2 regions of the Streptomyces desertarenae genome follow, and region 1 is predicted to be linked to the other one. Evidence: riboswitches for the same ligand, from Rfam matches in the RefSeq annotation. Region 1 holds a riboswitch; the other holds the start of a gene.
The links. A riboswitch is a leader RNA that binds a small molecule or an ion and turns the genes downstream of it on or off. The one in region 1 is predicted to bind S-adenosylmethionine.
Positions count from the first base shown of each region.

Region 2: it holds a riboswitch for S-adenosylmethionine, as region 1 does, so the genes downstream of both, ACFSJS_RS07880 (aminotransferase class V-fold PLP-dependent enzyme) here and thrC (threonine synthase) in region 1, are expected to answer to the same signal.

Region 1 is NZ_JBHUFU010000001.1:740,361-745,210, reverse strand. Features, by position in the region: gene ACFSJS_RS03305 (alpha,alpha-trehalose-phosphate synthase (UDP-forming)) at 1-111, opposite strand, end outside; gene ACFSJS_RS03300 (glucosyl-3-phosphoglycerate synthase) at 235-1,191, opposite strand; SAM riboswitch class I at 1,683-1,825, shown strand; gene thrC (threonine synthase) at 1,844-3,124, shown strand; gene ACFSJS_RS03290 (MoaD/ThiS family protein) at 3,121-3,399, shown strand; gene ACFSJS_RS03285 (cold-shock protein) at 3,918-4,121, shown strand; gene groL (chaperonin GroEL) at 4,496-4,850, shown strand, end outside.
Region 2 is NZ_JBHUFU010000003.1:394,508-399,357, reverse strand. Features, by position in the region: gene ACFSJS_RS07895 (GNAT family N-acetyltransferase) at 1-233, shown strand, start outside; gene ACFSJS_RS07890 (hypothetical protein) at 362-991, shown strand; gene ACFSJS_RS07885 (pectate lyase) at 1,272-2,072, shown strand; SAM riboswitch class IV at 2,183-2,300, shown strand; gene ACFSJS_RS07880 (aminotransferase class V-fold PLP-dependent enzyme) at 2,561-3,916, shown strand; gene ACFSJS_RS07875 (SCO4225 family membrane protein) at 3,934-4,269, opposite strand; gene ACFSJS_RS07870 (response regulator) at 4,536-4,850, opposite strand, start outside.

The sequences.
Region 1 (4,850 bases):
GGAGACCAGCCCTCCGCCGCCGCGTTTGGCCGTCAGCGAGCCGTCCTCCCCGACGGAGTAGGAGACGGGCCCGCGATTGGACGCGACGAGTACCTGGTGCCGAGTGACCATGCTCGGAACCTAGCCGCTGTCCGGACCGTGCAAACGTGCGGTTCCCGTCACACCCGGCCGCGGCCGGCCCCGCGGCCGGCGCAGGCCGCCACCGGCCGCCCCGGCCGCGGAGCCGCGCGGCGCTCAGGCCGCGCGGCGGCTGGTGTACTCCGGGACCGTGCGCATCGGCGGGCGCTCCTCGGTGTCCACCGGATGGGAGTGCGGTGTGAAGCCCCCTTCCGGCGAGCGGTCGAACTGCGTCAGCACCGGGCGTACCAGGCCCCCGCGCGCCTGCCGGGCGTGGGCGGTGCGCTGGATGGCGGCGGCCATCCGGCCCAGCGCCAGCCCGTCCTGGTTGCGGTGCCTGCGCACCCCGACGTCGACCTGGGCGAGCGCGTCCAGCCCGACGGTGTGCAGCGCGTCGATCAACAGGCCCAGCTCGACGCCGTAGCCGACGGGGAAGCTGAGCCGCTCCAGCAGGGAGCGGCGGGCCGCGTACTCGCCGCCCAGCGGCTGGACGAAGCCCGCCAGCTGCGGCCAGTACAGGTTGAGCAGGGGACGGGCCACCAGCTCGGTGACCCGGCCGCCGCCGACGTTGCTGTCGCCGAAGGCGCGGTCGTACATCGCCTTGACCATCGCCAGCGGCGGATCGGTCAGCAGCGGGCCGACGATCCCCGAGACGAACGTGGAGTCGAAGTCCCGCAGGTCCGCGTCGACGAAGCAGACGATCTCACCGCTGGTGGCCAGCAGCGAGCGCCACAGCACCTCGCCCTTGCCGGGCACGGTGGGCACCCGCGGCAGCAGCTCGTCGCGGTGCACCACCTTGGCGCCCGCGGCGGCCGCGACCTCCGAGGTGCGGTCCGTGGAGCCGGAGTCCACCACGACCAGTTCGTCGACCAGGGGCACGTCCTCGGTCATCAGGTCGCGGCGGATGGCGGCGACGATGTCACCGACCGTCGCCTCCTCGTTCAGCGCCGGAAGCACCACGCTCACGCTGCCCGCCGGTCCCGCCGCCCGCTTCGCGGCCAGCAGCCGGGGCAGCGGACGGTCGGCAGCGCTCCATGAGCGTCGCTCCAGCCAGTGGTCGACCTCATCCAGCACGTGCGCCTCCTGTCCTCGGCATCCTGGTCGGTTCCGCCGGTCCCAGGCATTCTGCGGGACCGGGATTTCCCGGATGTTCCCGGAGTGTTCTCGGCGTCGGTCGCGTCGGTCGCGTCGGTGGCGCGGTGACGTCCGGCGGTGCCGGTCCGCCGCCGTGCCCCCGAGACGGTTCTCCGGGCGGGTCCGCACCGTCGCGGTGTCGGATCCTGGTTGCCCGTCGGTGGCCCTTCATGCATGGTCACGGACAGGTTCTCCCGGTTCTCCCGGGGGCTTGCCCGGCGGGGCGCCGGGGCGCCCCGGAAGCGGCTCGCCGGGTGTTCCCGGGCCCTTCCGCACCCGGGGGCGGCCGGTCCGCCTCCGTCTCGCGGTTCGGACGGCCCCTGTGGCCGCCGAAGGCGTCGGTTACAGTCTTGGGCGACACACCGGTGTTCCGCATCTCGGGGGCCGGCGTGCACAAACGCCCCGGCCAGGGTATCGGCCGGGTGCCATACAGCTCATCCAGAGGGGCAGAGGGAACGGCCCGTTGAAGCCCCGGCAACCCTCCCGCCGGCACTCGTTCACAACAGTCCGAGGCCACGGTGGGGAAGGTGCCAATTCCGGCCCGCGGCGAAAGGCGCCACGGGGAAGATGAGGAGAAAGGGCCTCGCCATCCATGGCTGTGCAGACTGTTGGAAGCAGCACCGAAATCTCGCTCGGCCCCGCCGTGGCGCTCTCCTGCCGCGAGTGCGGTGAGCGTTTCCCGCTCGGGCCGGTCTTCGCCTGCGAGGCCTGCTTCGGCCCGCTGGAGATCGCGTACGACCTGCCCGGAGGCGACCCCGAGGCGCTGCGGGCGCGCATCGAGGCCGGGCCGAACAGCATCTGGCGCTACGCCCCGCTGCTGCCGGTGCCGGCCGACGTCGCGGACAAGCCCAACCTGAACCCGGGCTTCACCCGGCTGGTGAAGGCCGACAACCTCGCCCGCGAGCTGGGCGTCACCGGGCAGCTGCACGTCAAGGACGACTCCGGCAACCCCACCCACTCCTTCAAGGACCGGGTGGTGGCCATCGCCGTGGAGGCCGCCCGGGCCTTCGGCTTCACCACCCTGTCGTGCTCCTCCACCGGCAACCTGGCCGGCGCCGTCGGCGCCGCCGCGGCCCGCGCGGGCCTGCGCTCCTGCGTCTTCATCCCGCACGACCTGGAGCAGGGCAAGGTCGTGATGGCCGCGGTCTACGGCGGCGACCTGGTGGGCATCGAGGGCACCTACGACGACGTGAACCGCTTCTGCTCCGAGCTGATCGGCGATCCGCTCGGCGAGGGCTGGGGCTTCGTCAACGTCAACCTCCGCCCGTACTACGCGGAGGGCTCCAAGACCCTGGCGTACGAGATCTGCGAGCAGCTCGGCTGGCGGCTGCCGGACCAGATCGTCGTCCCGATCGCCTCCGGCTCCCAGCTCACCAAGATCGACAAGGGGCTGCGCGAGCTGGTGGCCCTGGGCCTGGTCGAGGACAGGCCGTACAAGATCTTCGGTGCCCAGGCCGAGGGCTGCTCGCCGGTGGCGCGGGCCTTCAAGGAGGGCCACGACGTGGTGCGGCCGGTGAAGCCGGACACCATCGCCAAGTCGCTGGCCATCGGCAACCCGGCCGACGGCCCCTACGTCCTGGACATCGCCCGCCGCACCGGCGGTGCCGTGGAGGACGTGAACGACGAGCAGGTCGTCGACGCGATCAAGCTGCTGGCCCGGACGGAGGGGATCTTCGCGGAGACCGCCGGCGGCGTGACCGTCGGCGTGACCAGGAAGCTGATCGAGACGGGCGCCCTGGACCCCTCCCTGACCACCGTCGTCCTCAACACCGGCGACGGCCTCAAGACCCTGGACGCGGTGGCCCCGACCACCGGACCGTCCGCGATCATCCGTCCGAACCTGGACTCCTTCCGAGAGGCTGGCCTGGCATGAGCGTCACCGTCCGTATCCCGACCATCCTGCGCGCCTACACCGGCGGGCGGGCCGAGGTGTCCGCCGAGGGCGCCACGCTCGCCGAGGTCATCGCCGATCTGGAGAAGAACCACCAGGGCATCTCCGCGCGGGTGCTGGACGACTCCGGCAAGCTGCGCCGCTTCGTGAACGTCTACGTCGACGACGACGACGTCCGCTTCGCCGACGGCCTCCAGACGGCGACGCCGGACGGCGCGGGCGTCTCGATCATTCCGGCCGTCGCGGGCGGCTGCTGACCGGCCCCTCCGCGGCCGGCCCCTCCGGGCCGGCTCCGGCCCGTACGGGCGCGCCGCGCCCACCCGCGCACGCGGCCCCGCCACCGGCGCTTCGACCAGCCGGGGGCGGGGCCGCGTGCGTGTGCGCCCCACCTGGTCCGGTCCCGTCCCCGGTGGTGAACGGAATTGGTAATTCCGGCCTCGGAAGAGCGGTAGAGTGAGCACGCCTCCCCCCGAACGTGCGCTTCAGCGCCCATGAGAACGCGACAACTTGTGCGCGAATTTGCCGCGGCAATTGTCGTGTTGGTCCGCTATGCCCGGCCCGAGTTGCCCTGCTTCGCCACCGTTCATCTGGTTATCGGCAATCCGGCGTGACCGGAATTCTCGTCGGACAGACCTGTTGCGGAGGGCGTCCGCCCAGATACATTCGGCCGCGGTCGACGCGTTCCGGCGCACACCCCCTCTCGCCGGGGGGTGACTTCTGACCCGGGTCCGCGGAGTGCGGATTCGTGCAAGGGCCAGCAATAGGGGAGTTAGGAATGGCTCAAGGCACCGTCAAGTGGTTCAACGCGGAGAAGGGCTACGGCTTCATCGCGGTCGACGGTGGGGCGGACGTGTTCGTCCACTACAGCGCGATCCAGATGGACGGCTACCGCACCCTTGAGGAAGGGCAGCGGGTCGAGTTCGAGATCTCGCAGGGCCAGAAGGGCCCGCAGGCGGACATGGTCCGCGTGACGGCCTGAAGCGCCGGGCCGCGCACGCAACGCACCACGGACGAAACAAGCACCGAGACGGCACAGGAGGGCCCGCATCCCCGGCAGGGGGTGCGGGCCCTCCCGTCTGCCTCCCGTCTGCCCTCCCGTCTGTGCGGCCGGGCGCGTGGGGCGCGCACGCCCGACGCGCTTGCACTCGCGGGGGTCGAGTGCTAATCATTGGCGTTAGCACTCTGAAGGTGAGAGTGACAGCAGCAGGACCGGTTCGGTGAGGTCCGAGAGCCCGGCGGAGCAAGGAGCCTCCGGGCTGGAGGGCCGTCCGTCGCGGGCGCCAGAGCGGTCCGGAGAAATCCAACCCCGCCCCTGGCCTTCGGCATGGGGAACCCCAGGGAGGACCACTTCACATGGCCAAGATCATCGCGTTCGACGAGGAGGCGCGGCGCGGCCTCGAGCGCGGGATGAACCAGCTCGCCGACGCCGTCAAGGTCACGCTCGGCCCCAAGGGCCGCAACGTCGTCCTTGAGAAGAAGTGGGGCGCCCCCACGATCACCAACGATGGTGTCTCCATCGCCAAGGAGATCGAGCTCGAGGACCCGTACGAGAAGATCGGCGCCGAGCTGGTCAAGGAGGTCGCCAAGAAGACGGACGACGTCGCCGGTGACGGTACGACCACCGCGACCGTCCTCGCCCAGGCGCTCGTCCGCGAGGGCCTGCGCAACGTCGCCGCCGGCGCCAACCCGATGGCCCTCAAGCGCGGCA
Region 2 (4,850 bases), on a different contig from region 1:
AGCCGGAGCCGGGCTTCACCGGCACGCTGGTGACCGTCTTCCTCACCCACGTGCTGGCCGAGGACCCCGGCCGCAGGCGGATCGTCGCCGAACCCGACGCCCGCAACGAGAGGGCCCAGGCGCGTCTGGTGCGGGCCGGGTTCGTCCTCGGGCCCGAGGTGCGGCTGCCGCACAAGCGGGCCCGGCTGGCCTTCCTGGACCGGGACTCCTTCCTCTCCCGCACCACCCGCTGAGTCCGGTGCCGGCGGCGCGCGGGGGGCCGGTACGGCGCGCGGCCGCGGTGCGGAGGGGGTGGGAGGAGCCGGTGAGGGGGTGCGGCCCGGGTGTCGCCGGCACCGGTCCATCGGCCATACTTCCCGCCGTGGAAGAGCGCATAGGTCAGATCACCCCGCCCGTGCCCGCCGCCGGAATGGACCCGGCCGCCATCCCCGGCATCACCGCGCCCGAGCCCGGCGCGGCGGACGCCGCCGGCGGGGCCGGGGAAGCCGAGGGGAGCGCGGAGCGGCCCTCCGGGGTCCCCGGCGCCGAACCCGCCACCGGCGCGGCCGAGGACTCCGGGGAGCCCGGCACGGTGGAGGAGGAGGCCGAGGAGGACGAGGAGGCCGAAGAGGGGGACGGGGAGGAGGCCGAGGAGGACGACGGCACCGGTCCGGTCTTCGAGGTCCACGACCACCGCGGCTCCATCCTCGCCGGCCGCTCCGGCGTCACGTTCCGGCTGGACGGCGAGGAGGCCCGGTTCGACTGGGACGAGATCGGCGCGGTCCAGATCGATCTTCCCCGCTTCGGCCGGCGGTTCTCCGTCACCGTCCACACCGTCGCCCGCCGCTGGTACGACGCCGAGGTCCTGGCGCCCTCCCGGAGCGCCCTGAGGGAGTGGGAGGAGCGGCTCGACGCCGTTCTGGACGCCTACTTCGAGGAATCGTCCTCGAAGGACGGGACGGAGGGCGAGACGGAGGAGGCGCCGGGCGAGGACACGGCCGCCGGCGCGTAGGGCCTCGCGGCACGCGGCGGTGCGGCCACCCGGGCCGGGTGGCCGCACCGCCGCGTGCCGTCCCCGTATGTGAACACCATTCGCCTTCCTGATGGCCTGGGGTGACGGAGTCTCATACCCCCTCGCCGACCAGCGTTGTCAAACATGCGCATCATCTGCGCAAAATTGGGGCGCTCAGGTTCACCTCGTTGACGAGAAAGCGCTTGCTCCCTACTTTCATGCCACCACAACGAGTTCATGCATGCGAACTTCCGTGTGCATGCGAGCGAAGAGGAGCATCGTGGTGTCCAGCGTGAACCGACGGCGCGCGGCCAAGGCCGCAGCCGTACTCCTCCCGGCCCTGGGCCTGGCCTTCTCCACCGCCCTGACCACCGGGAGCTCCACCGCGGCGGCCGCCTCCTGGCCCTCCGCCTCCGGGCAGCAGGCCGTCTCCGGCACCATCAAGGTGAGCGGCACCAGGGACGGCGGGATGGTCCGGTACTACGGCACCGGGGACCTCGGCTCCGGCGGGCAGGACGAGGACCAGGGTCCGCTCTTCGAACTGGCCGACGGGGCGGTCCTGAAGAACGTGATTCTGGGCGCCCCGGCCGCCGACGGGATCCACTGCAGGGGGACCTGCACCCTGCAGAACGTCTGGTGGGAGGATGTCGGCGAGGACGCCGCCACCTTCAAGGGCACCTCCTCGTCCCAGACCATGACCATCGACGGCGGCGGGGCCCGCAAGGCGTCCGACAAGGTGTTCCAGCACAACGGCCCCGGCCGCATGGTGATCCGGAACTTCCAGGTCCAGGACTTCGGCAAGCTCTACCGGTCGTGCGGCAACTGCAGCAAGCAGTACCAGCGCCACGTGGTGATCGAGAACGTCACCGTCACCGCACCGGGCAAGTCGCTGGCCGGGATCAACTCCAACTACGGCGACACCGCCCGCCTGTCGCGGGTGACGATCGCCGGCGACCCCGACCGCAGGATCGTCCCCTGCGAGCGCTACAAGGGCGTCACCAGCGGTGAGCCCACCAAGATCGGCAGCGGCCCCGACGGGACCCACTGCCTGTACAGCGCCTCGGACATCACCTACCGGTGACCTCCGCTCCCCCGGTGCCCCGAAGGCCCGCGGCCCCCGGACGCCCTCCGCGTCCGGGGGCCGCGGGCGTCCGGGCGGCACGCGCGGACCGTGTGCCATAATCCCGTCCAGGTCACGAGTGACAGCCCCGCAGGCCCCGGCCGGCTGTCCGGCAACCCTCCGTCCGTGGCGGGGTGCCCCGGGTGAGGACCGGGCCGTGCGGCAGACGCCGTACGGCAAGCGCGGACCCCTCGCGCCGTCCAGGGGTCCTGGTCACGAGGGAACGCACCATGCCGAAGCGAATGCTCTAGAGGCCCGAGGCCTCCATCCCGCCACCCGCCGGGCGCCCCCGCGTCCCGGCCTCGCGGAGACCCCGCCGCCGGCCGGTGCGCCGCACGTCCGTGTGCCTCCGCACGCCGGGCACGCACCGCACGCTCCGGCTCCACACCCCCTGCCGCAACCCGCCCGCGCACGCCCCGGCGCGGGCCACGACCCCCAGGAGCGACACCGTGACCGTCCGGTCCGCCCACGCAGCCCGTCCCACCGCCCCCTCCCCCGCCGCGCCGCGCTCCTCCGCCGGCGCGCCCCTCCCCGTCCTGGGCCTGGACGTCGAGGTGCCGCTGGCGGACGGCGGGAGGGCCCCCTACGCGGCGCTGGACTACGCCGCCAGCACACCGGCGCTGCGGCGGGTGTGGGACGACGTGGCCGCCTATCTCCCCCTGTACTCCAGCGTGCACCGCGGAGCCGGGCACCTCTCCCGGCTCTCGACCGACCTGTACGAGCAGAGCCGGCGGACCGTCGCCGGCTTCCTCGACCTGCCCCCGGACCACCGGGTGGTGTTCACCCGGGGCACCACCGACTCCCTGAACCTGCTGGCCGCCGCCCTACCCGAGGGCACCCGGGTGTTCTCCTTCGCCTCCGAGCACCACGCCTCGCTGCTGCCCTGGCGCCGTCCCGGGCTGCGCCCGGTCTGCCTGCCCGTGCCCCGGTCGCCGCACGAGGCGGTGGCGCTGCTGGAAGAGGCCCTGGCGGCCGCGCCCGCGGGCCCCTCGCTGCTGTGCGTCACCGGCGCCTCCAACGTCACCGGGGAGCTCTGGCCGGTGGCCGACCTGGCCGCGGCCGCCCGCCGCCACGGCGCCCGCGTGGTGCTGGACGCCGCCCAACTGGCCCCGCACCGGCGGGTGTCGGTGCGGGAGCTGGGCGTGGACTGGGTGGCCCTGTCCGGGCACAAGCTCCACGCCCCGTTCGGCGCCGGGGTGCTGGCGGGCCGCACCGACTGGCTGGACGCCGCCGCACCGTACCTGGCCGGCGGCGGCGCCGGCCGCACCGTGGAGCACCGGGAGGACGGCACGCTGGCGGTCGAGTGGCACCGGGGCCCGGCACGGCACGAGGCCGGCTCGCCCAACGTCGTCGGCGCCCACGCCCTGGCCTCCGCCTGCCGGGCCCTCACGGAGGCGGGCCGGGACGCGCTGGCCGCCCGCGAGGAGGAGCTGCTCGCCCGGCTGCGGTCCGGCCTCGCCGAGGCGCCCGGGGTGCGGGTGCTCGGTCTGTTCGGCGAGCGCCACCCCCGGGTCGGCGTGCTCTCCTTCACCGTGGACGGCTGGGAGAGCGCCCGTTTCGCCGAGGCGCTCTCCGACGGGTACGGCATCGGCGTCCGCGCGGGCCTGTTCTGCGCCCACCCGCTGGTGCGCGCCCTGCTGGGCGGTACGGCGGCCCGGCCGGCGCCGTGCGGCGCGTCCGGCTCCCCCCTGCCCGGGGAGCGGAGCCTGGACGCGGTGCGCGTCAGCTTCGGGGCGGGGACGCCGGAGGAGCACATCGAGCGCTTCCTGTCCGCCGTGCGGGAACTGACACGGCGCCACCGGTAGGGCGGGCCCGCCGCCCGTCAGACGCGGGCGGCGCGCGCCCGGAGCCTGCGCAGCACGGCGCTGATCGCCCAGGCGTTGACCAGGGCCGCCGCGGCCGGCAGGGCCAGGAGGAGCACCGCCCCGACCCGGTTGCCGGGCAGGGGGACGGCGAGGACGAGCAGACCGGTCGGGAGGGTGGCCGCGAACGGCCACACCCCCGCCATGGAGGCGTCGTCGTGCCGGACGAACGCCGTGTCCACGACCGCCCACACCAGCAGTGCCGCGCACACCGCCAGGTACAGGCGGGCGGCCGGGTTGTCCGCCACGCGGGTGAGCGCCCCGCGGACCCTGCCCGCGTCGTCCCGTCCGGTCATCTCGATCACCTGTGTCCTTCTCGTCGTCCTCGGGTTCCGGCTCCGGTTCCGCCGGCTCGCCCCGCCCGGTGCGGGGGTCGGGCCGCGTCGGCGCCGTGTCCCAAGGATGTCGCCCGCAGCCCCCGCCCCTCCTCGGCCTCCGGCAGGAACGGCTCCTCTACCCCCGGGTGGAGGGAGGTCCTCCCACCGGCCGAGCCGGCGGGGGCGCGACGGGTCCGGGGTGCGCGGGCCCACCCGCCACCGGAGGCGGGGAGGGGTCCGGGCGCCTACGGCACGGCGGTGCGCGGCGTGATCAGCCCGGTGTCGTACGCCAGGATGGTCGCCTGGACCCGGTCGCGCAGGCCCAACTTGCCCAGCAGCGCGTTGACGTGCGTCTTGACCGTTCCCGTGGCCACCCCCAGACGCTCGCCGATCTCGGCGTTGGTCAGCCCGGAGGCGACGTGGATCAGCACCTCGCGCTCCCGGGGGGTCAGCCGCTCCAGCGCGGCGCCGGCCCCGGGGGGCGTGGAACCGCCGCGCGCGAAGGCGGCGATGAGGCGGCGGGTCACCGCCGGTGCCAGGATGCCGTCCCCGGCGGCCAC